DNA from 3 places in the Furfurilactobacillus rossiae genome. Region 3 is predicted to be linked to each of the others. Evidence: predicted binding sites of a transcription regulator. Region 3 holds the regulator's gene; each other region holds the start of a gene.
What was found. Region 3 encodes Rex, which represses fermentation and respiration genes when NADH is low (regulators of the CRP and FNR family bind a similar motif). Its sites were predicted from a motif close to TTGTGAANTANTTCACAA; they were not measured.
Positions count from the first base shown of each region.

Region 1 (6,920 bases), 960 kb from region 3:
GCCACGTTGCAGTGCATCCGCAATCAACTGACCGGTGCCGTAAGTCGTAGTGATCAACGGATTTTTCGTTTCATCGTTAACAAACTGAATACCGCTGGCGGCTGCCATTTCGATTACAGCTGTTTGTCCGTCGCCCAAGATGCCATATTCAGCGGGAACGGTCTCTTGCAGTGGGTTCAAGACATCAATCGTCCGAAAAGTCCCATGCGTTGCATCAACTAGCGATTGGACAGTGCCCTCGCCACCATCGGCCATGGGCACGTTTTCGTAGTCGGCGTCTGGGAAAATCCGTTTGATACCGGTCTCGATTGCATCTGCCGCTTCCTTGGCAGTGAGGCTTCCTTTAAATGAGTCTGGTGCAATCACAAATTTCATTTTGTTGTCCTCCTAGAGTAAGAACCCATACATAAGCGTGCCGACAATGGTCATCGTCAGACCAACAGCTGTTTCATACGGAACGGACTTCATCCGCGCCTTCAGATCCATATTCATCGCGTTGGCGGTGACGTGGAAATAGTTCCCCTGTGGCAGGTGGTCAATCACCGTCGCACCGGTATGAACCATCACAGCGGCTGCCAGTGGCGCGGTCCCGAAGGCCAGAATGGCTTTGCCAAACGAACCGGTCGCGAGAATGACACCGGTTGAGGTCGAAGCCGTTGCGGCAGCCATCAGAATTCCGGCGATTGGTGCCAAGAACGTGCCAGAGATACCAGAAATTTTGATCAAATGAACAATCACGGCTGGCAGAGTCGAGGCGGTAATCAAACCACCAATAGCTCCGGCACCAATCAAGATAAGCACGACATCCGTCATTCGATCCATACCTGACTTAGTGTAAGCGAGAATCTGCCGACCTTGATGCATGGCAAACATCCCCAGCACCCCAGCCAAAGGCAGAATGTACATCGCGTCAACCTGGAATTTCTGCAGGACAGCAATGTGCAGAATGCTACCGATCGGATTGATCAGCAATAAAATAACGGCCACGAGTGGCGCAACGATGGCTGACCGAAACGATGGCAAATTATCTGGATCAGGCGTCGCACCCGTGTCTTGGTTTGCTTCAACATCCGCCATGCTGGCAATGTCACCATGATTCTTCAAAACTGTTGCCAGTAATACGGCCATTGCAAGGCCAAACAACGCTGGTACAAAGTCTGCAACCATCACAGAACTCAGTTGCAAATGGAAGCCACGCGCAGCCGCAATCGTGTTAGGGTTTGGCGAAATGATGTTACCGGCTTTACCGCCACCAGACAGGGCGACCAGCAACGCCAGTTTGGAAATCTTCATGCGGCTACCAACTTCAAGCGCAATCGGCGCCACAATCAACACAGCTACCGGGATAAAGACACCAACCGCTGTGATAATCATCGTTGATAAGGCGAGCGAGAATATCGCCAGTCCCTCACCAAGTTTGTTCACAATCGTCTTGGCAATCGTGTTAGCAGCGCCAGATTCCATCATGACACCAGCCAGCACACCAGCGGCCAACACGCGCACCACTGTCCCCATCACGCTTTGGGTTCCGGCGACCACAATATTCACCGTTTGGACCAAGTTGGCACCCCCGATAATGGCGCCGACAATCGTCCCCAATAATAACGAGTACACTGGGTTGAGTTTACGTAAAATCAAAATAATGGCTAAAGCTAACCCAACCAGCGCACCGATCCAACTCACCGTTACGTTTACCACAGTACATCCCTCCAAATAGATTACTAACTTTACGGTATACTTTACGTTAAAGCGGTTACATAAAACAGTATCAAACTGCCAAAAATGTTGTGTGAATTTGGTCACTTTGCATATTCATTCACAATACTTAGATGTCTTAAGATAACTATAGGGAACTAGCGCTAATCAAACGCTGTTAATCGGGGTGATTTAAATGAAGCTTGAGCCAACTCTTGCACAGTCAATCGTAGATAAGATGATGAAACAGATTCCTTACAATATCAATATGATGGACGAAACCGGCACCATCATTGCCAGTGGTGATAAAAAGCGGATTGGATCACTCCATCGCGGTGCCGTTGAAGCAATTAGCTCGGGCCAGTCATTACCAATGGCCGAATCATATGGTGAACACGGTCAACCTGGCGTCAATTCACCGGTTGTGTTTGACCACCAAATTATTGGTGTCATCGGAATTACCGGTGATCCGGAGAAAGTTACACCATTGGCATCTTTATTGAGCACTGCAACGGAACTGTTGATTTCCCAAGCGCAAACGGACGCCATTCGTCAGGAACACACCTCCCGTCTAAATCGTTTCCTGCACCAGTGGATTCAAACGAAAACCGTCATTTCTAAAAGTTCATCCTTGTACTTGGAAGCTGAGCAATTGGGCATCCAGGTTGAACAACCAAGAGTGGCCCTAGCCCTGCACGCCACACACCTGCCGCAAATCCCCATGGATACTGCGGATTACTTGCTTCAATTGAGTGACAACACTAGCCTAGTTTTAACTGCCTACGACACAACGATTAAACGGTTAACTAGTTTTGCCAAGGACAACCACATTGCCATTGGGATCGGCACCAAAACGAACCTTATTAAAACAACGGTCAATCAAGCGCTGCAAGTCATTGATATTCAAACAAAACTAGCCGATCCGAGCCTGATTTCGTTTGAACAGGTTCAGTTTATCAGCGCAATCGCCAACAGTAAATTGATTATTCCCGATACTCTTGAACGTCTGCGCAATGCCACCATTGACGGTGATCAGGGAGAACTGTTCAAAACACTGGATGCATTTATCGATGCTAACGGCAATTTAGTACACGCCGCCACTAACCTACACATTCACCGCAACACGCTTAGCTACCAGCTGAACAAAATTCATGAGGAGACGGGACTGAATCCACGGAACTTTAAGGATCTTGTGGAACTTTATATTGGCAGTTTACTGATTAAGCTGAATAGTTAGGGACACTATTTTCTTAAAATCAGCCTTAACTAATTAAGCGGATTAATATACTTTTGAACGCAAACAAAAAATAGCCCCAGCAATTCAAAACAAAATTGCCGGGGCTATTTTAAATCGATTTTCTCAATATCGATCAAAGCGCTCTTTAACAGCCTTTATTCATCTGACTATTTATACTTAGACACATTTTCTTTCGTAACCAAGTGAATTGGTGACGTTGTGTGCTTAGGTACTGACTTGCCTTGATAGTGTGCATAGGCAGCCTTGATGGCCAACTGTCCTTCAACTTCTGGTGACTGGGCAATAATACCAGAAATCTTGCCTTGCTTAACAGCAGTTAATCCTTGAGGTTCACCATCAATGGAAACAACAACTAGATCTGGATTGTTAATGGCTTTAACAGCCCCGAGTGCCATTTCATCATTTTGGGCAAACACACCTTGGATAGATGAGTGAGCCTGCAAAATGTTTTCCATAACGGAAAGTCCCTTAGCACGGTCAAAATCTGCACTTTGCTTCGTCACAATCTTCAGATTGTTCTTGGCAGCGGTATTGAATCCTTTACCACGTTGAATGGCAGCATCCGCACCAGGCGTTCCCTCAAGTTCAGCAACCTGACCGCCCTTTGGCACTTTACTCATCATGTATTGAGCAGCCATCTTACCGGCTTTAACGTTATCAGAAGCAACCGTCGTCAGTAGTTTCCCACCGTTAGACCCACGATCACAGGCGATAACTGGAATACCAGCGTTGTTTGCATCCTTAACAGCAGGAACAATGGCATCTGAGTCAACAGGGTTAATGATGATAACATCAACCTTCTTCTGAATCAGATCTTCAATGTCACTGGACTGTTTGGAACTATCATTTTGTGCATCAAACACTTCAGTTTTAGTGCCATTTTGTTTGGCAACACCATTAATCCCGTTACGAACTGAAATGAAGAACGGGTTACTCAATGTTGAGAGTGATACCCCAACCTTCAGCTTGTCCTTTGACTTCTTGGTAGTGTGCGTGCCACCGAATGTTGGCGGCGTTAATGAAACTGCTTTACACCCGGTTAAAATAATTGAACTCAATGCAAACAATGCAACTAGAACAAGTACATATCGTTTACCCTTTTTCATGAGTACCCCTCCCTAGGCTTTGGCCTGCTTACGATCGAGCAGGACAGCGACCAGGATCACGATCCCTTTAACGATCTGTTGATAGAAACTCGAAATTCCAAGTAAATTCATACCGTTGTTTAGAACCCCGATAATTAAGGCACCAATCAACGTTCCGAACATCTTACCTTTACCACCTGCTAGACTCGTTCCACCTAACACAACGGCGGCAATGGCATCCATTTCGTAGGCCACCCCTGCATCAGGCTGAGCAGATGCCAGACGTGACGTTAAGATCATCCCAGCAACCGCAGAAAGAAAACCTGCCAGAGTGTAGATCCAAATGATCATTTTATTGTTCTTAACACCAGCAACAAAAGCAGCCCGAGGGTTACCACCCAAGGCATAAGTCTTACGACCAAACGTTGTCCGGTGTAACAGAATAAACGCAAGGATATAGAACAATACCATGATGTAGACAGGGAATGGGATACCGAATAAGTAACCTTGACCAAAGAATTGGAAGCCAAAGTTATTGCTCATCTTGGCGCCTGTAATTGGGTTACCTTTAGTAAACACATACGTTGCACCACGAAAAATTGTTTGTGTCGCCAACGTTGCGATAAATGGTGCTGCTTTACCATACGCAATTAGGACACCATTCAATGCACCAAAGATACCACCGGTAACCATCCCAATCAGGAAGGCGATAAACGACGGTACACCCATCAATACTAACTGTGCGGTAAACGCACCACTTAACGCTAGAATCGATCCAACAGATAGGTCAATTCCACCAGTCAGGATAACAAATTCCATCCCAAAGGCAATTAACGCGTTAATGGAGACTTGGCGAAGTAAATTCAATAAGTTCAGTGGATCAAGAAACGAAAAATTCAAAATTGATACAAGCACAATTAGAACAATCAGGGCGACCAGCGGACCAAGTTTCGAATAAAAGTCGCCAAAGCTAAAGTGACGCTTTGTTTCTGTTTGGTTATCCATTAGTTTTCTCCTCCCGTTGCTAATGTCATAACACTCTCTTGGGTCGCGGTAGCAGTTGGCACAACCCCCATTAGCTTTCCTTCGTACAGTACGGCAATGTTATCTGAAAAACCGAGTACTTCATCAAGATCACTAGAAACCATGATGATGGCAGTTCCACGATCTGTTAGTTCGTTCATCAGATCATAGATTTCACGTTTAGCACCAACATCGACCCCACGAGTTGGCTCATCCAAAATTAGCACTTGCGATCCGGAACCAACCCACTTAGCCAAAACGACTTTCTGTTGGTTACCACCAGACAAACTGCCTGCTTCATCTTCAGCACTGTTTGCTTTGACGGTCAGTCGCTTCATCAGCAAGTTAACGAAATCCCTGTCAGCCTTACGATCAATCATGCCGTGCTTGACGAATCCCTCAATGCTTGGCAGATCGATGTTGTCAGCAATACTGTCGTCCAGAATAAGCCCTTCAGATTTGCGATCTTCAGTTAAAAATCCAATATTATCCTTGATAGCATCACTTGGATTTGAGATCTTGACTTGCTTTCCATTTACCGTGATTGTCCCTGAATCAAGTTTGTCAATTCCAAAAATGGCACGCATGACTTCCGTTCGACCTGCACCCATTAATCCAGAAAAGGCGAGGATTTCCCCAGAACGTACGCTGAAACTAATATCTTTAAAGACACCTTCACGCGTTAACTTGTTGGTTTCTAACATGACTTTGCCAAACTTGGGATGACGGTCAGGATAAAAGTCACCCATATCTCGGCCAACCATGTCGTGAACGATTTGTTTAACGTTGGTTCCCTTTGTGTTGTACGTGTTAATCGTTAGTCCATCACGCATAACAGTCACACGGTCGGAAATTTCAAAAAGTTCTTCCATTCTGTGTGAAATATAAATAATCCCCACACCCTGTGCTTTAAGTGACTTAATCACCTCAAACAACTTGCCAATTTCATTTTCTGTCAGGGCAGCCGTAGGTTCATCCATGATAATGATTTTGGCTTCTGTCATTAAAGACTTCGCAATTTCAATCATTTGCTGTTGTCCAACAGATAAATTGCCAATTGGCTGATTTAAGTCTAGTTTCACATCAAGCTTGGCCAGTGATTCCTGTGCAATCGCTTTCATTTTTGCGTTGTCGATAAAGCCAAACCGCGTCTTAATTTCCTTGTTTAAAAACATGTTGTCTAGAATCGGCATTTCACCAAAATTATTCATTTCTTGGTGAATAAAGCTAATGCCGTGCTGTTCCGCTTCCAACGCGCTAGCAAAATGTGTTTCTTTACCGTCAACTTTGATTGAACCACCGTTAGGCTCCAATAAGCCCGTCAAGATGTTCATCATTGTTGACTTGCCTGCACCGTTTTCTCCCATCAACGCATGGACCTCTCCGCCCTTAACGGAAAAGTTAACGTCTTTTAAAACGACGTTAGGACCAAACGCTTTAGAAATATGTTGCATGTCAATTTCCATCTGTGATTTTGCCTCCCCTAAAAGGTTACGCCACTCTCAAGAATAATATTTGAATACGGCGTCATTTCCCCTGTCCGTACAAATGCATGCGCCTTGCTAAGATCTGCCTTCATCTGATCGTGCGGAATGAATTGAATCTCAACGTTTGGTAATAATTCTTTAACCGCCGTTAGTTGTTTCGGATTTTGAGTCTTCATTTCTTCTGCCAGAAAAATCCGTTGTACTTGAAGTTCACTTAAGATGTTTTTCAGCACATCGATAAAACTTGGCAGGTTCTTAGTAACCGCCAAATCAATCTTCTCTGTCCCAGCAGGCACTGGCATTCCTGCATCGCCAACTGCCAGCGTATCAAAATGCCCCATTTGTGCAATAACACGCGATAAGTCTGAATTG
Region 1 is NZ_CP040586.1:311,453-318,372, reverse strand. It holds gene LROSL1_RS01540 (glycerate kinase family protein) at 1-375, opposite strand, end outside; gene LROSL1_RS01535 (GntP family permease) at 388-1,698, opposite strand; gene LROSL1_RS01530 (CdaR family transcriptional regulator) at 1,892-2,932, shown strand; gene LROSL1_RS01525 (substrate-binding domain-containing protein) at 3,100-4,059, opposite strand; gene LROSL1_RS01520 (ABC transporter permease subunit) at 4,072-5,043, opposite strand; gene LROSL1_RS01515 (sugar ABC transporter ATP-binding protein) at 5,043-6,527, opposite strand; gene rbsD (D-ribose pyranase) at 6,545-6,920, opposite strand, start outside.
Region 1: the regulator Rex is predicted to act here: its motif matches at 1,805-1,822, upstream of LROSL1_RS01530 (CdaR family transcriptional regulator).

Region 2 (6,920 bases), 390 kb from region 3:
ATTATTCGCTGCATAATTTAGACAGCGGGTCGGCATCCCCTTCAAACAGTTCTCACAGTTACCACAACCGTAGAATGACAAAACAACGTGATCACCAACCTTGAAGTTCTTAACTTCTGGACCCACTTTTTCAACTATTCCTGAGCCTTCGTGTCCCAAAACAATTGGGTAGCCAATTTCAGCATCACCTTTTCTTAAGGCTTCGTCTGAATGGCAAATGCCACTGGCAACCATGTGAATTTGTAGGTCATCAGCCTGCATTTCGGATAACTCAACATCATCCTTGATCACAAACGGGCCACCCTTTTTTTCAACAACTGCTGCTTTAATTTTCATGATGTTTTTCCTCCAAATGATTATTTGGTGAATTATTGAGCAAATGAGCTCGCCAAGAACAACTTCAATTAAGAGCAACTGTAATAACATCTTTATGTGCTTGTTTATCTTTCCATGCACATCGTTGATATGTAATTATAGCTACTTTGGAACGTTCCACGCCTTCATGGTATTTCGAAATGTAATCGGTTTCAACCCCTACGTGCATAATTCAGTGAAATAAAATCGTTTATTTTAAGTATCTTTGAGAATTACTGAGCAAAACAAATTGATTCTCAAAATCTAATTAAAAATCATGTTTAACACCGATTTACGTCCGTCTTACTGCGCATAACTGTGCCAAGTTTTTAACTATTGAGCAACCAAATAAAAAATCGAATTTTGCAATTGTAAGCTGACCGCACAAACCCTTTTCTTACCAAATTAAAAACGATTGGAGCATAACACTGACATTTGCTAATCTAACATAAAATGGATGTTCACGGGAAAATCACCCATAAACATCCATTTTTCGTTGCCTGAGAAAGCCAAACCGTGTTATGTCGCGCTCTCTGTTTGCATATTTAAAATTTAATCTGCTGCTTCATATAATCTTCATAACTTGTTGGTTTGCGTCCAAGTAACAAGCGTAGGACATTCGAGTTGCCATCGAGTCCCCACTTACTATACGTATCTGCTAGGTGGCGAAAGGCATCTCGTGAATAAACATTTTGAATGCCTGCCTGATTAAGAAACTCTGTCATATCGACACGCTTGGCAACGGCATGCTCGCCTGTTAACCGATTATACAATGCTACTAGATCTACCGGTGAAGCGTAATCCGTACCTACCAATTCATACGTGGCTTTATTATGCTTCTCGGGATTTTGAGCAACTGCTACGACCACATCGCCAACATCTTCCGGTGCCACATAGGAAAGTTTGGTATTGATATCATAAAAGATATTATAGGCACCAGTTTCGTGAACCACGTTTGGATTGAAATTATGCATATAGTGCATCGGTTGCAAAATCGTGTATTGATAATCCTTAACCATCCCGGTATAAATCATGTGCTCTTCCACATCACGTTTCATCAAATGCTGACGTAACGTAGATAGAATTGGATGAGTAACCGAAATAAAGATAAATTGCTTGTGGGCAGCCGCCAACTGGTCCGTCAAATATCGGCCAATATCCGCCTCTTCCGCGACAAACAAGGGGGGAATTTCCACGACACTGTCGACATCCGCAATCAACTTATCAATTTCATCTGCACGGGTTAAATCTGCAACGACCCCTTCACGAATACCCGGCAAATCTTTCACGGCTGGATTAATGTCCGTCGCTTTTACGTCGAATCCAGCGGCCACTAGTTTGTCCACAATCACGCGACCAGTGTGGCCAGCTGCTGAGGTTACTAAAATCATCATGCTTACCTCCTAATGAACTTTATCAATGTCATTTTTCCTAATTAAGGCATCCGCAAAATTGCCTTCACTGTGGTTCCGTTTAATGAGTCTTCAAAGGCCTGATTGACATCTTTTAGGTCGTAAAACTTAACCAGTTTATCAAACGGAAAGTCACCTTGTTGATACAACTGAATCAGTTGGGGAATAAACAACTTAGGCAATGAGAATCCTTGTAACACACCCGTGACTTGACGCGCCGGTACCAGAATGTCATTCATCATGCTCAAGTCAGCATGCGCTGCGCCGCCAATAATTGCAGTGTGCCCGAGAATACCTGTGCTACGGATGGCTTGTTCTGGTAGCCCATTAGCAGGAGCGGAAACAACAGCATAATCTACACCACCATCAGTCATTTCTTGAATCATCGCTGGCACATCATCAACTGTCTTGCTGTTGATGATATCTGTTGCCCCAAGCGCTTTGGCTTCTGCCAGCCGCGTATCAAAGATATCAACAGCGATGATTTTGGCAACGTGCATCGCCCTAGCCGCCATAATGGCTGCATCGCCGACCGTTCCAGTACCGAACACTGCCATTGAACTGCCAACTTCGGGTTTAAGAATATGCATAACGGTACCAGCCCCCGTTTGTAAGCCACATCCCAATGGTCCAAGCAGGCTAACATCAACGTCCTTGGTTACTTTAACAGCGTTTCGTTCCTGAACCTTCGCATAGGTACCAAACGATGATTGCTGGAAAAAAGACGTTACTGGCTGACCGTTCAAGGTAAAACGACTACCACCGTAGTAATCAACGCCGCCAAAATTCAATTCATCTGAGCGTTCACACGCATACGGACGACCGGCCAGACACTGGCGACAGTGACCACAGCTAGCATACGAAATCGCCACATGATCACCAACTTCAAATTCACGTACATCTTCACCGACCTGCTCGACAATGCCGGCACCTTCATGTCCCAAAACAATCGGAAATTCACTGCGTCCCATACCGGTTTTGGCACGCATAATATCTGCGCCACAAACGCCGACCGCAACGATTTTAACTAATAATTGATCACCATGTAACGTGTCATCTAATTCAACGGGTTCAACAACTAAGGATTCACCTTTAGCTGGCGCAACAGCTGCTGTAATTTGCATGATTTGTACTCCTTATCTTTGCTGTGTACACAAATTGACCATCAAATGCTTTGTAAGTTATCTCACATGAGTATCGTAACAATTTTGAGATGAATTTCGCTAGAATCCGTTTTTATTTTGATCATTTATTTGCTCGTGCAAGCATTTTAGTTTGTAAGGTCACTTTACTATCAGCTAATAGGTTCGCATATTGGGCATTTTGCCAACGATTCGGTGTTCCCACCGCGCAAAAAAACACCAGTAGCAAAAGCAACTGATGCCATCAACAATCATTTATTCAATTACTAACAATAACAATCTTAACTACTCGATTTCAATAACTCGTTCTTGATCACCAAGCGTGGTTAGAAACGTGCCATCATTACGACGCGATTCGACAATTCTTCCCTGATAAATCAAACTATCAATGTCGAACTGAAAAAAGCCACTACCCAATTCCAAAGCCGTCATTTTATAATCGCCAAGTTGGTCATCATGATACTGTTTCTTGTTTGTTAATGAAGCCTTTAATTTCTCCACGACTGCTATTTGCCTCCTAAGCACAAAAATGTCTTAACAAAATCATTTCCGTTATTCTAAAGATACAAATTGAAGATTAAAACTGCCTTGCAATAATTCAAAAATTATCGAAAAATTTGAGAACCACACGTTTAGTTTAGTGGGTAAATTAATTAATGGCAACAGTTATTTACGACACTGAGGTGGAATAATGAACAAAGAAGATCTTTTAGAGCCGTTTGAACGGCGACAGATTAGGATTTTGCAGTATCTATACCGTAATAATGGTGAGGCCAAAATTTCGGAAATTGCGAGCGCGTTACCTTTTTCAAGCCGAAATTTATTAATGGACGACCTGCAAGCCATCCAAATGGTGCTGAGACCTTCGCTAACTCAATATGATATTTCCTTTAAATGGAATGACGAAAAAGTTCACTTGCATATCAACGGTCAAATGAGTCTGAAAACGCTCATTTTTTCGTACTATCGCCAGACACCCAAAATTAGTATTATCGAAAATATCGTTCTCAATCCCAATCTAACAAGCATTCAGTTAGCTACGAAACTCAACTTCAGTGTGGCCACTCTTTACCGTAAGATTGCCGAACTCAATGATCTTTTAGCGCCCTTTCACGTCAAAATCAATCAACTGCAACTCACTGGCCCAGATCTCGCTATCCAACATTTAATGTATGAACTGCTGTGGAATGTCTGTCCAAAAGACCAGTACGTTTATCGTCGTTACTTGCAACGCAACAGTCCTTTAGCGGAAACAATGCATCGTTTATTAATCGATGGGTCTAATAAATATCTCGCAGCCGACGGGCCTCGCAAACTGTACACTTGGCTACTGATTATTCGGCTACGTAATCGCCATGCCAACACGACAATGACCTTATCGCCCCTCGCTCGCCAAGTCTATAAGACCATGGTGGGTGCGCCTCATTTTCAACAGTTGTGGCGGCAACTACAGGATTCGATGCCGACGTTTATGCAGCGAATCGAGAAGACAGAACTGGAGCAAAGTTTATTGATTTTTTGTGTTGCTCATGAAGTTTTCCCCATTGACGACGCCTTTTGGCAACCCGCTGTGGATATGGTGAATCCCACCGATTCCTTAGCTAGTACGGCGCAAACCATCCACCAAGAACATGTTCAGCCAATGCTTAATTTAGACACGCCAACCATTACGCGATACAGTGTCGCTACTCTCTATCGTACATTGGTCAACCTGACCGTTTGTGCTGGTCATATCAACGTTATGCGTCCAGATACAACAACGCGTTACTACAAACGCCTTCATAATGAATTAATCATTCGTCAGGCCCACGAACTCACTCGCGTTATCGTTTCATCCATGGCAGACAAATTTCAACTTTCTGTCGATCCAGGATATGTGCAACAGCTTATGGTGCTACTGCGTTTAACGTTGAGACAGCGATTTGCACCGACCTACCGAATTGGCGTCGACCCGGAAATTGGTGAGATGTGGCTTGAACCCTTTATTCAAATTTGCCAAAACTACTTTAATCAGACACTTAGAACAACAGTTGAGGTCTTTGACCCAAATAAACAATATGACCTCTATTTATCTGACCATTGTCCTGATCAGCCTGTCATTCAAGCTACACAAACGTACATTTTGACGGACCTAGGATCCGAAGATGATTTGAATAAAATAACTGAATTACTCCAAACCACCCCAAATAATCGAGGCCTAACTGGGCATCCCCGCGAGCTATCGGCAACAACTCCACCATGCCATCGAACACCCAAGAACGTACTTTAATCGGCACAGAATATCATAAATTCATCATTTTTCTAGGTATATCAATTTTTCGCCAATCGGATTTCTCGTAAAAATCGAACTGACCGTGAAGTTTGAGATATTATCCTCTCATTTCTCTCGTACGCTATTTTCAAGAGTAACTTGAGAGGAAGATAGAATTATGAAAAATTCTCGATTAATAAACTGGCTACTTGTGATGTTCACCGTGATGATCGGCTTCATTTTCAACACTCAGACCGCACAAGCCGCCACATACGGCAACGAATTCATCACTAGTGGAACAATTACAAATGGGCCCAATTTTAGTTATGCCAGTAACGTCAATGTACGCTACGACTGGGCAGTGCCAAACGACGTTCATATCGCTGCTAACGATCAAATGGAGATTCAATTACCTGACGCCCTTCGTGTCTCAAAAGAATCAACTTTTCCGCTGCTTGCAGATGATGGCACGGAGCTGGGAAGTGTCGACATAAAAACCGATGGCACAATGGTGGTTACGTTTAATGAAACTGCAGCAACCCTGACTAACCTTCATGGCACCATTACCTTCTCGACCAAACTCAATGCGGCGACAGTCGGATTAGGTGAACAAAACGTGCCATTTGAGACTAACAATGGCACGTTAACAAGTCCAGTGATTGTCAGTCCATCCACAAATAACTTGTCTAAAAAAGGCAGCTTCACGACTGACAGTAACGGCAATCCAGCAATCAAATGGACTATTTTGGTTAACCGTAACGAATTACCGATGGAAAATGTAAAAGTTTCAGATATCATCACTGATGCCGGTCAACAATTGGTTCCTGACAGCATTACTGTGTCTAATGGACATTGGACAGACCCCACCACACAAGCAAGCTATAAGCGTGATGAAACCCTGACTGCTGGAACAGATTACACAGTATCAGTGACTGGCGACAGTTTTGAAACAACGTTTGCTAAACTCGACTCACAGATGGTTGTCATTGATTACCTAACAACGTTTAAGGATCCGGCAGTTGCCTCAGATGGCAGTTCTATCTTTAAAAACACGGCCACAATGACCTGGGGCGGCAACAACGGTAACGGCGCCAATTCTGAAAAAGCTACCGCCAGCGTGAAACAAACTGCTGGTTCTGGAACAGGCAGTGGTTCAGAGAATAATAACTCTGGCGAAGAATCAAATAGTAGCTCAGATAGCAACAACTCCAATGAGAGTTCTACTAGCGAATCCAGTAATGCCTCTGAAAGTTCGAATAACAGTTCATCAGAAAATAGTGACAGCAGTTCTGTTGAAAGTAATGACCATTCGGACAGTCATCACGTAGATACTAATCACACCAACGAAAGTTCAACGGATAATTCTGTAGTTGCTTCTAACGATTCAAGCGCCAGTCAGCTAAATTCTAGCAATCAATCTTCGACATCTGACAATCGTGACCAAACAGTAATTGCGGGCCCATCAAATTCGTCATCTAACGGTCAATCCGTTTCAACCAAAGGATCTGCAAAACAGAAGGATTCGCTAGCAGAGGGCTTGCCACACACCGATCAGCAAATCAGCATTTCACTAATTATTGTCGGTGTTATTTCGCTCACCGGTCTCATTATTTACCGGCTACGTCAAAACTAAATTAGTGAAAAAGAGTCGATAACAGTCACAATTAGCATAGAAATTAAAAGTCTGAGTCATTTTGCTCAACTTTTATTTCAGCAAAATGGCACCAGGTAGTTTCGGTAAGCAATTTTTCTTCAATCGCA
Region 2 is NZ_CP040586.1:2,499,296-2,506,215, forward strand. It holds gene LROSL1_RS12075 (NAD(P)-dependent alcohol dehydrogenase) at 1-336, opposite strand, end outside; gene LROSL1_RS12080 (SDR family oxidoreductase) at 900-1,748, opposite strand; gene LROSL1_RS12085 (NAD(P)-dependent alcohol dehydrogenase) at 1,790-2,890, opposite strand; gene LROSL1_RS12090 (hypothetical protein) at 3,194-3,409, opposite strand; gene LROSL1_RS12095 (helix-turn-helix domain-containing protein) at 3,600-5,177, shown strand; gene LROSL1_RS12100 (Ig-like domain-containing protein) at 5,338-6,792, shown strand.
Region 2: the regulator Rex is predicted to act here: its motif matches at 2,941-2,958, upstream of LROSL1_RS12085 (NAD(P)-dependent alcohol dehydrogenase).

Region 3 (6,920 bases):
GTGACAGAAGCACGGGAATTGATTTTAGCCTTTGAAACAAGTTGTGATGAAACGAGTGTTGCTGTTGTAGAAAATGGCGAGCACATTTTAAGTAACTTTGTCGCAACACAGATTAAGAGTCACCAACGATTTGGTGGTGTCGTGCCGGAAGTGGCCAGTCGCCATCATATCGAGGAAATTACCATTGGCATTCGCAAGGCTTTGACAGAAGCAGATGTAACGCCTGAAGAATTAACGGCTGTTGCCGTTACCTACGGACCAGGTTTAGTCGGATCGTTACTAATTGGTGTGACTGCTGCTAAGACGTTTGCCTTCGCACATCATTTACCGTTAGTGCCCGTTAACCATATGGCGGGTCACATTTACGCGGCCCGTTACGTTGAACCCTTGACGTTTCCATCGCTCGGGTTATTAGTGTCTGGCGGTCATACGCAGATCGTGTTGATGAAGGCAGCGGGGGAATTCGAAATTATTGGCGACACTCGTGATGATGCTGCTGGTGAAGCCTTTGATAAGGTGGGCCGCGTGCTGGGAATTCCCTATCCTGCGGGTAAGGAAATTGATCGGCTAGCCCACGAAGGCCACGATACGTTTAATTTTCCACGGGCGATGATCCACGAAGCTAACTACGATTTTAGCTTTAGTGGCCTTAAGAGTGCGTTTATTAATACGGTTCATAATGCAGACCAGCGTGGCGAACAGTTGGATCGTGCAGACTTAGCTGCAAGCTTTCAGGCTAGCGTGGTGGACGTTTTGGTCACTAAGGTATTATCTGCTCTAGAACGATACCAAGTTAAACAGCTTGTGTTGGCTGGCGGTGTTGCGGCAAATCATGGTCTTCGAGACGCTTTGAAGGCCAAGATGGCACGCTTTGCACCACAAACGAAGCTTGTCGCTGCACCACTGGCATTATGTGGTGATAACGCGGCAATGATTGGGGCGGCTGCGCATATTGCTTATGCTAAAGGCGATCGTGCTGATATGAGTCTCAATGCAGATCCGAGCTTGGAGTTTCCTTGGCTAACTGGCGTTGAAGCATAAAGTGCAAATATAGGTACAACTGAAAACGGGATCACATCAATGCGGCTAATGGCCGGTTAGATGTGATCCCGTTTTCAATTGCATATTTAAAGTCACTGTAGGTGGTGATCATTATTATAGGCTTCCAACGCCTCACCAGCTGCTGCCCACTTTTCTGACAGGCTGTCGCTTTGAGCATCTAGATTGTCCAACTGATGTTGCAGGTCCGTTAACTTGCCGATGTCACTGGCATTTTCAGGCGCCTGCATCGCCCCAGTAATTGTATGACTTTGTTGGTCAAGGTCGTCAATTTGTGCTTCCAACTCATCGACAGCGCGTTGCAACTTTCTTTGCTCGCGTTGTTCAGCTTTATTAGCGGCATAATTTGATACACTGGCAGTTGCTGAGCCATTAGATTCAGTCTCATGATGCTCGACATCAACAGACGCTGACCGCTTAGCGAGTTCGGCCTGATAATCATCGTAATCGCCTTCAAACCACTGTGTACCTGAGGCAGACAATTCAACGATTTCTGTGGCGACTTGGTTGATGAAATAACGGTCATGAGAAACGAATAAAACGGTTCCCATGAAATTGTTAAGCGCTTCTTCCAGTACTTCTCGTGAATCGATATCTAAATGGTTAGTCGGTTCATCAAGAATTAAAAAGTTGTCATGATCAAGCGACAATTTAGTTAGTGACAAACGGGCACGTTCGCCGCCGCTTAAATTATGAACGGGCTTAGCAACGTCATCACCAGTAAAGAGAAAACTGCCGAGTAGGGTGCGCACATCCCGTTCAGGCATAGTCGGATGCTCGTCCCATACTTCGTTTAAAACAGTTTTCTCATCATGAAGCACAGCCTGTTCCTGATCATAGTAGCCAATCGTAACACTGCCACCAATCTTAACCGTGCCCGCCAACAAGGGGAGCTGATGAAGAATTGATTTTAGGAGGGTTGATTTTCCAACCCCGTTTGGTCCGATAATGCCCACAACATGCTGTTTGACAACGTGAAAGTTTACGTTAGTTGCCAGTGGATGATCGGATTCATAGCCAATGCTGACGTTGTCGACATTGAGGACTTCCTTGCCACTTTCGCTATCAGGTGTGAAACGAATCCGGATGGATTGATCATCATCTTTAGGCGCTTCCAAACGGTCCATCTTCTCCAATTGCTTGCGCCGTGACTGAGCCCGTTTAGTGGTGGAGGCGCGAACAATGTTGCGATTGACGAAATCCTCAAGCGCATTGATTTGTGTTTGTTGTTTTTCAAACGCCCGTTGTTCGGTTTTGATTCGTTCGGCCTTTTGCGTTAAGTAGGCGGAGTAATTGCCGTGGTAGTGGGTCAGGGTGTGCTGATTCATGTCAAACACATCCTGCACCACGTGATCGAGAAAGTAACGATCATGTGAAACAATCAAGACAGCACCAGGATAACCTTTCAAGTAGTCTTCCAACCATGATAATGTTTCAATATCCAGGTGGTTAGTAGGTTCATCCAAAATGAGTAAATCGGGCTGTTGTAGCAAGTACTTTGCGAGTGCAAGTTGTGTTTTTTGACCACCCGAAAAGCTCATGACATTGCGTTGAAAAGTGGATTCATCAAAGTGAAAAGCGTGTAAAACGCCGCGAATTGAGGCTTGGTAGCCGTAACCGTTGTTTGCCTCAAAATCGTGTTGCGTTTGGTCGTAAGCATTTAGCAAACGTTTGTAAGCGTCACTTTGATGATCAGCAGTGGGATCGGCAATTTGCTGTTCCAATTCGCGCAGTTGTCGTTCTTGTTGCTGCTGGGTGGCAAAAACCGTCAGCATTTCATCCCACACAGTGTTGTCTGAATCGAGTCCGGCATCTTGTGGCAAATATCCGATGGTCATGCCTTTGGCAACCGATATCGTACCTTCGTCGGGATCATTAATACCAGCGATAATCTTAAGCAAGGTGGACTTGCCGGCGCCATTTCGACCAACCAGCCCCACGCGGCCGTGGTCTTCAATTGTCATGGAAACATGTTCAAACAATGTGTCCGCACCAAAACGGCGGGCGACCTGTTGAACCTGAAGAACTAACATATGCGTACTCCTTCATTTGAATTAGTTAAACACTATTTTAGCATGTTCGGTGCGGCGACACTATGTTGAGCTGGCAGTGAGCAGAAAACACACATTTGAAATGGTCAGAAGTGCCACAGATTGTGAAGAATGATATTTTCGTCGTTGTGATTAAGCTAACAAGACCGCCTGTTTTACCTTTTTTGAAACAGGTATAAAAGCTTCTGTAGTTGCTAGTTTTACCCCGGCATTTTACGAAATGCCCTTGCCAGTTTGTGAAATGCCCGAAGACTGGTATGAAATATGCTTCACAATAACCGTCCTTATGCTATAATTTACGTATAGTTTATTTTCACAAACAAATGTAGGATTAAAAGGAGTGAACCGCTGTGGCTGAACAACGAATTCCACGCGCGACAGCAAAAAGGCTGCCGATTTATTACCGTTACTTAAATATTTTACTGGATGCGGATAAAACGCGCGTTTCGTCCACTGAGCTGTCTGAGGCTGTTAAAGTCGATTCAGCGACGATTCGCCGTGATTTCTCTTACTTTGGCGCATTGGGCAAACGTGGTTATGGGTACGATGTGCCTAAACTGATCGAATTCTTTAAAAAGATTCTCAATCAGGATCAATTGACTAATGTCGCATTGGTCGGGGTTGGTAATCTTGGGCATGCGTTGCTCAACTTTAATTTTCATCAAAACAGTAATGTTCGAATCAGTGCTGCGTTTGATGTTAATGACAATATCGTCAACACGGTTCAAAGTGGTGTCCCGATTTATCCGTTGTCAGAAATGGGTAAACAATTGCGTGATCAACAGATCGCCATTGCAATTATTACGGTGCCAGAAAACACGGCGCAAGAGGTCACTGATGAACTGGCAAAGGCCGATGTACGTGGAATCTTGAACTTTACGCCACGACGGTTGTCTGTTCCTGATACCATTCGGGTTCAAAATGTTGATTTGACCAATGAGCTTCAAACCTTAATTTATTTTATTGATAATTATGGTGAGTTGTTAGGCGGGAACGAAAAGTCTCAGGATTAATTAGAAAACTGAATTATTGCTTCTTGAATAGGCGTTTGGGTGTTAGTCAGACAAAAATGGTTTGACTGATTCTCCAAACGCCTTTTGTGATGCGGTTTCTAAGACAGCTGACAAACTTTTTGACTAAGTTTGACCAAAACACTTGCATTCATAAACGGGCATGGTTATTATAGAGCATGTTGTTAGCACTTAACGTGTAAGAGTGCTAAAAGCATTCAATTTCAACGAAATTATTGGAGGGATTAACGTGTTAAAACCATTAGGAGATCGCGTTATTTTACAGGCTGCTGAAGAAGAAGAACAAACTGTTGGCGGCATTGTGCTTGCCAGCAACGCTCAAGAAAAGCCAACCACTGGGAAGGTTATCTCAGTTGGTGAAGGCCGCGTCTTAGACAATGGTACAAAGGTTGCACCATCTGTTAAGGAAGGCGACACCGTTATGTTTGATAAGTACGCCGGCACAGCAGTATCGTACGAGGGCAATGATTACCTCGTTCTCCATGAAAAAGACATTGTCGCAGTTGTGGACTAGTTAAAGTTTACAGTACGTTTGAACAATAAAAGAAAATCACAATAAATTACAGTTGAGGTGGAAATTCACAATGGCTAAAGATTTAAAGTTTTCTGAAGATGCCCGCAGCGCAATGCTTGCCGGTGTTGATAAATTAGCAAACACAGTTAAAACGACCCTTGGACCTAAAGGCCGCAACGTTGTTTTGGAACAAAGTTATGGTTCACCTACCATCACTAACGATGGTGTCACAATTGCCAAAGCGGTTGAATTGTCAGACCACTTTGAAAATATGGGTGCTAAGCTAGTTGCTGAAGTTGCTTCCAAGACCAACGACATCGCTGGTGATGGCACAACGACTGCTACTGTTTTAACCCAATCCATCGTTAACGAAGGGATGAAGAACGTTACCGCTGGTGCTAACCCTGTTGGTATCCGGACTGGGATTGAAAAAGCAACGTCTGCCGCTGTCGATGCTTTGCACAAGATGAGCCACGATGTTAAGACTAAGTCTGATATTGCACAAATTGCGTCAATTTCAGCCGCTGATCCAGAAGTTGGTAAGTTAATTGCTGACGCTATGGAAAAGGTTGGTAACGATGGTGTTATTACCATTGAAGAATCCAAGGGAATTGAAACAACTTCTGATGTCGTTGAAGGGATGCAGTTTGACCGTGGATACATGAGTCAATACATGGTTACTGACAATGACAAGATGGAAGCTGACTTGGACAACCCTTACATCTTGATTACAGATAAGAAGATTGCCAACATTCAAGACATTTTGCCATTGTTGCAATCTGTTGTTGAACAAGGCCGTGCATTACTTATCATTGCTGATGATATTACTGGTGAAGCTTTACCAACGCTTGTTTTGAACAAGATGCGTGGGACATTCAATGTTGTTGCTGTTAAGGCACCTGGTTTTGGTGACCGTCGTAAGGCACAACTTGAAGATATTGCTGCTTTGACAGGTGGTACTGTTATCACTGATGACCTTGGTCTGAACCTGAAGGACACAACTGTTGATCAGTTGGGTCAAGCTGGTAAGATCACGATCACTAAGGACAACACAACCATTGTTGAAGGTGCTGGCGACAAGGCTGCTGTTGACGAACGTGTTGCAAACATCAAGTCTGAATTAGAAGCAACAACTTCTGACTTCGACAAGGAAAAGTTGCAAGAACGTTTGGCTAAGTTATCAGGCGGTGTTGCACGGATTAACGTCGGTGCTGCTACTGAAACCGAATTGAAAGAACGCCGTTACCGGATTGAAGATGCCTTGAACGCAACGCGTGCCGCTGTTGAAGAAGGCTTTGTATCAGGTGGTGGTACTGCATTGGTTAACGCTATCGGTGCTGTGGCCGACCTGAAAGAAGAAGGAGACGTCCAAACGGGTGTTAACATCGTTCGTCGTGCCCTTGAAGAACCTGTTCGTCAAATCGCCGAAAACGCAGGCCGTGAAGGTTCCGTTATCGTTGAAAAGTTGAAGTCACAAAAGCCAGGTATTGGTTACAATGCTGCAACTGACGAATGGGTTGACATGGTTGATGCCGGAATCGTTGACCCAACCAAAGTTACCCGTTCTGCTTTGCAAAACGCTGCCTCTGTTTCATCATTATTGTTGACGACTGAAGCCGTTGTTGCTGAAGAACCAAAGCAAGATAATGGTGGTGGCGATGCTGCTGCCGCTGCACAAGCTGCTCAAATGGGCGGTATGATGTAGCTTAATTGAACATCAATGCTGATTGTTAACAGCAAACTTAAAAGTCAGAACCTACGCGATACTTCCGTAGATTCTGACTTTTTGTTTTGCAGCAAATATTAACAATGACTGCTGTTGCACTAGCGTTGCGTCAGCCAAAGACGCCGTTTCATGGGACCGGTCTCAGCCCCGCAAACGCCGCGTGTCTTTAACCTCGACTTGGAACCGAAGTGCACGTTTCCAAGCTCATCCTACAATTCTAAGTGCATAAATATCGCTACTAAGAATTATTATCACGAAACTCTGTCTTTGGCTGACTTCACTAACCTCAGCAAGTGATTCGCACATTTAAAAGTTGCATGTTGAGATCGATAAACAAACGTAAATGGCATCAACTGTAATACTAAATATTGCAGCGACGATTGCATCGTTGAGATGCTATTTGATTAAACTGATCCAAGCCGGCGCCGGTTCCCATGAGAAAGATTGTTTGACCTTCATAGCGACGGGATCGGTTGAATCCAATTCTCCAAAAATCGAAACGAGTTGGGTTCGTTTGAACAATTGGAGTTGAATCTTCA
Region 3 is NZ_CP040586.1:2,111,361-2,118,280, reverse strand. It holds gene tsaD (tRNA (adenosine(37)-N6)-threonylcarbamoyltransferase complex transferase subunit TsaD) at 1-1,041, shown strand; gene LROSL1_RS10245 (ABC-F family ATP-binding cassette domain-containing protein) at 1,134-3,092, opposite strand; gene LROSL1_RS10240 (redox-sensing transcriptional repressor Rex) at 3,461-4,123, shown strand; gene groES (co-chaperone GroES) at 4,371-4,655, shown strand; gene groL (chaperonin GroEL) at 4,726-6,360, shown strand; gene LROSL1_RS10225 (hypothetical protein) at 6,778-6,920, opposite strand, start outside.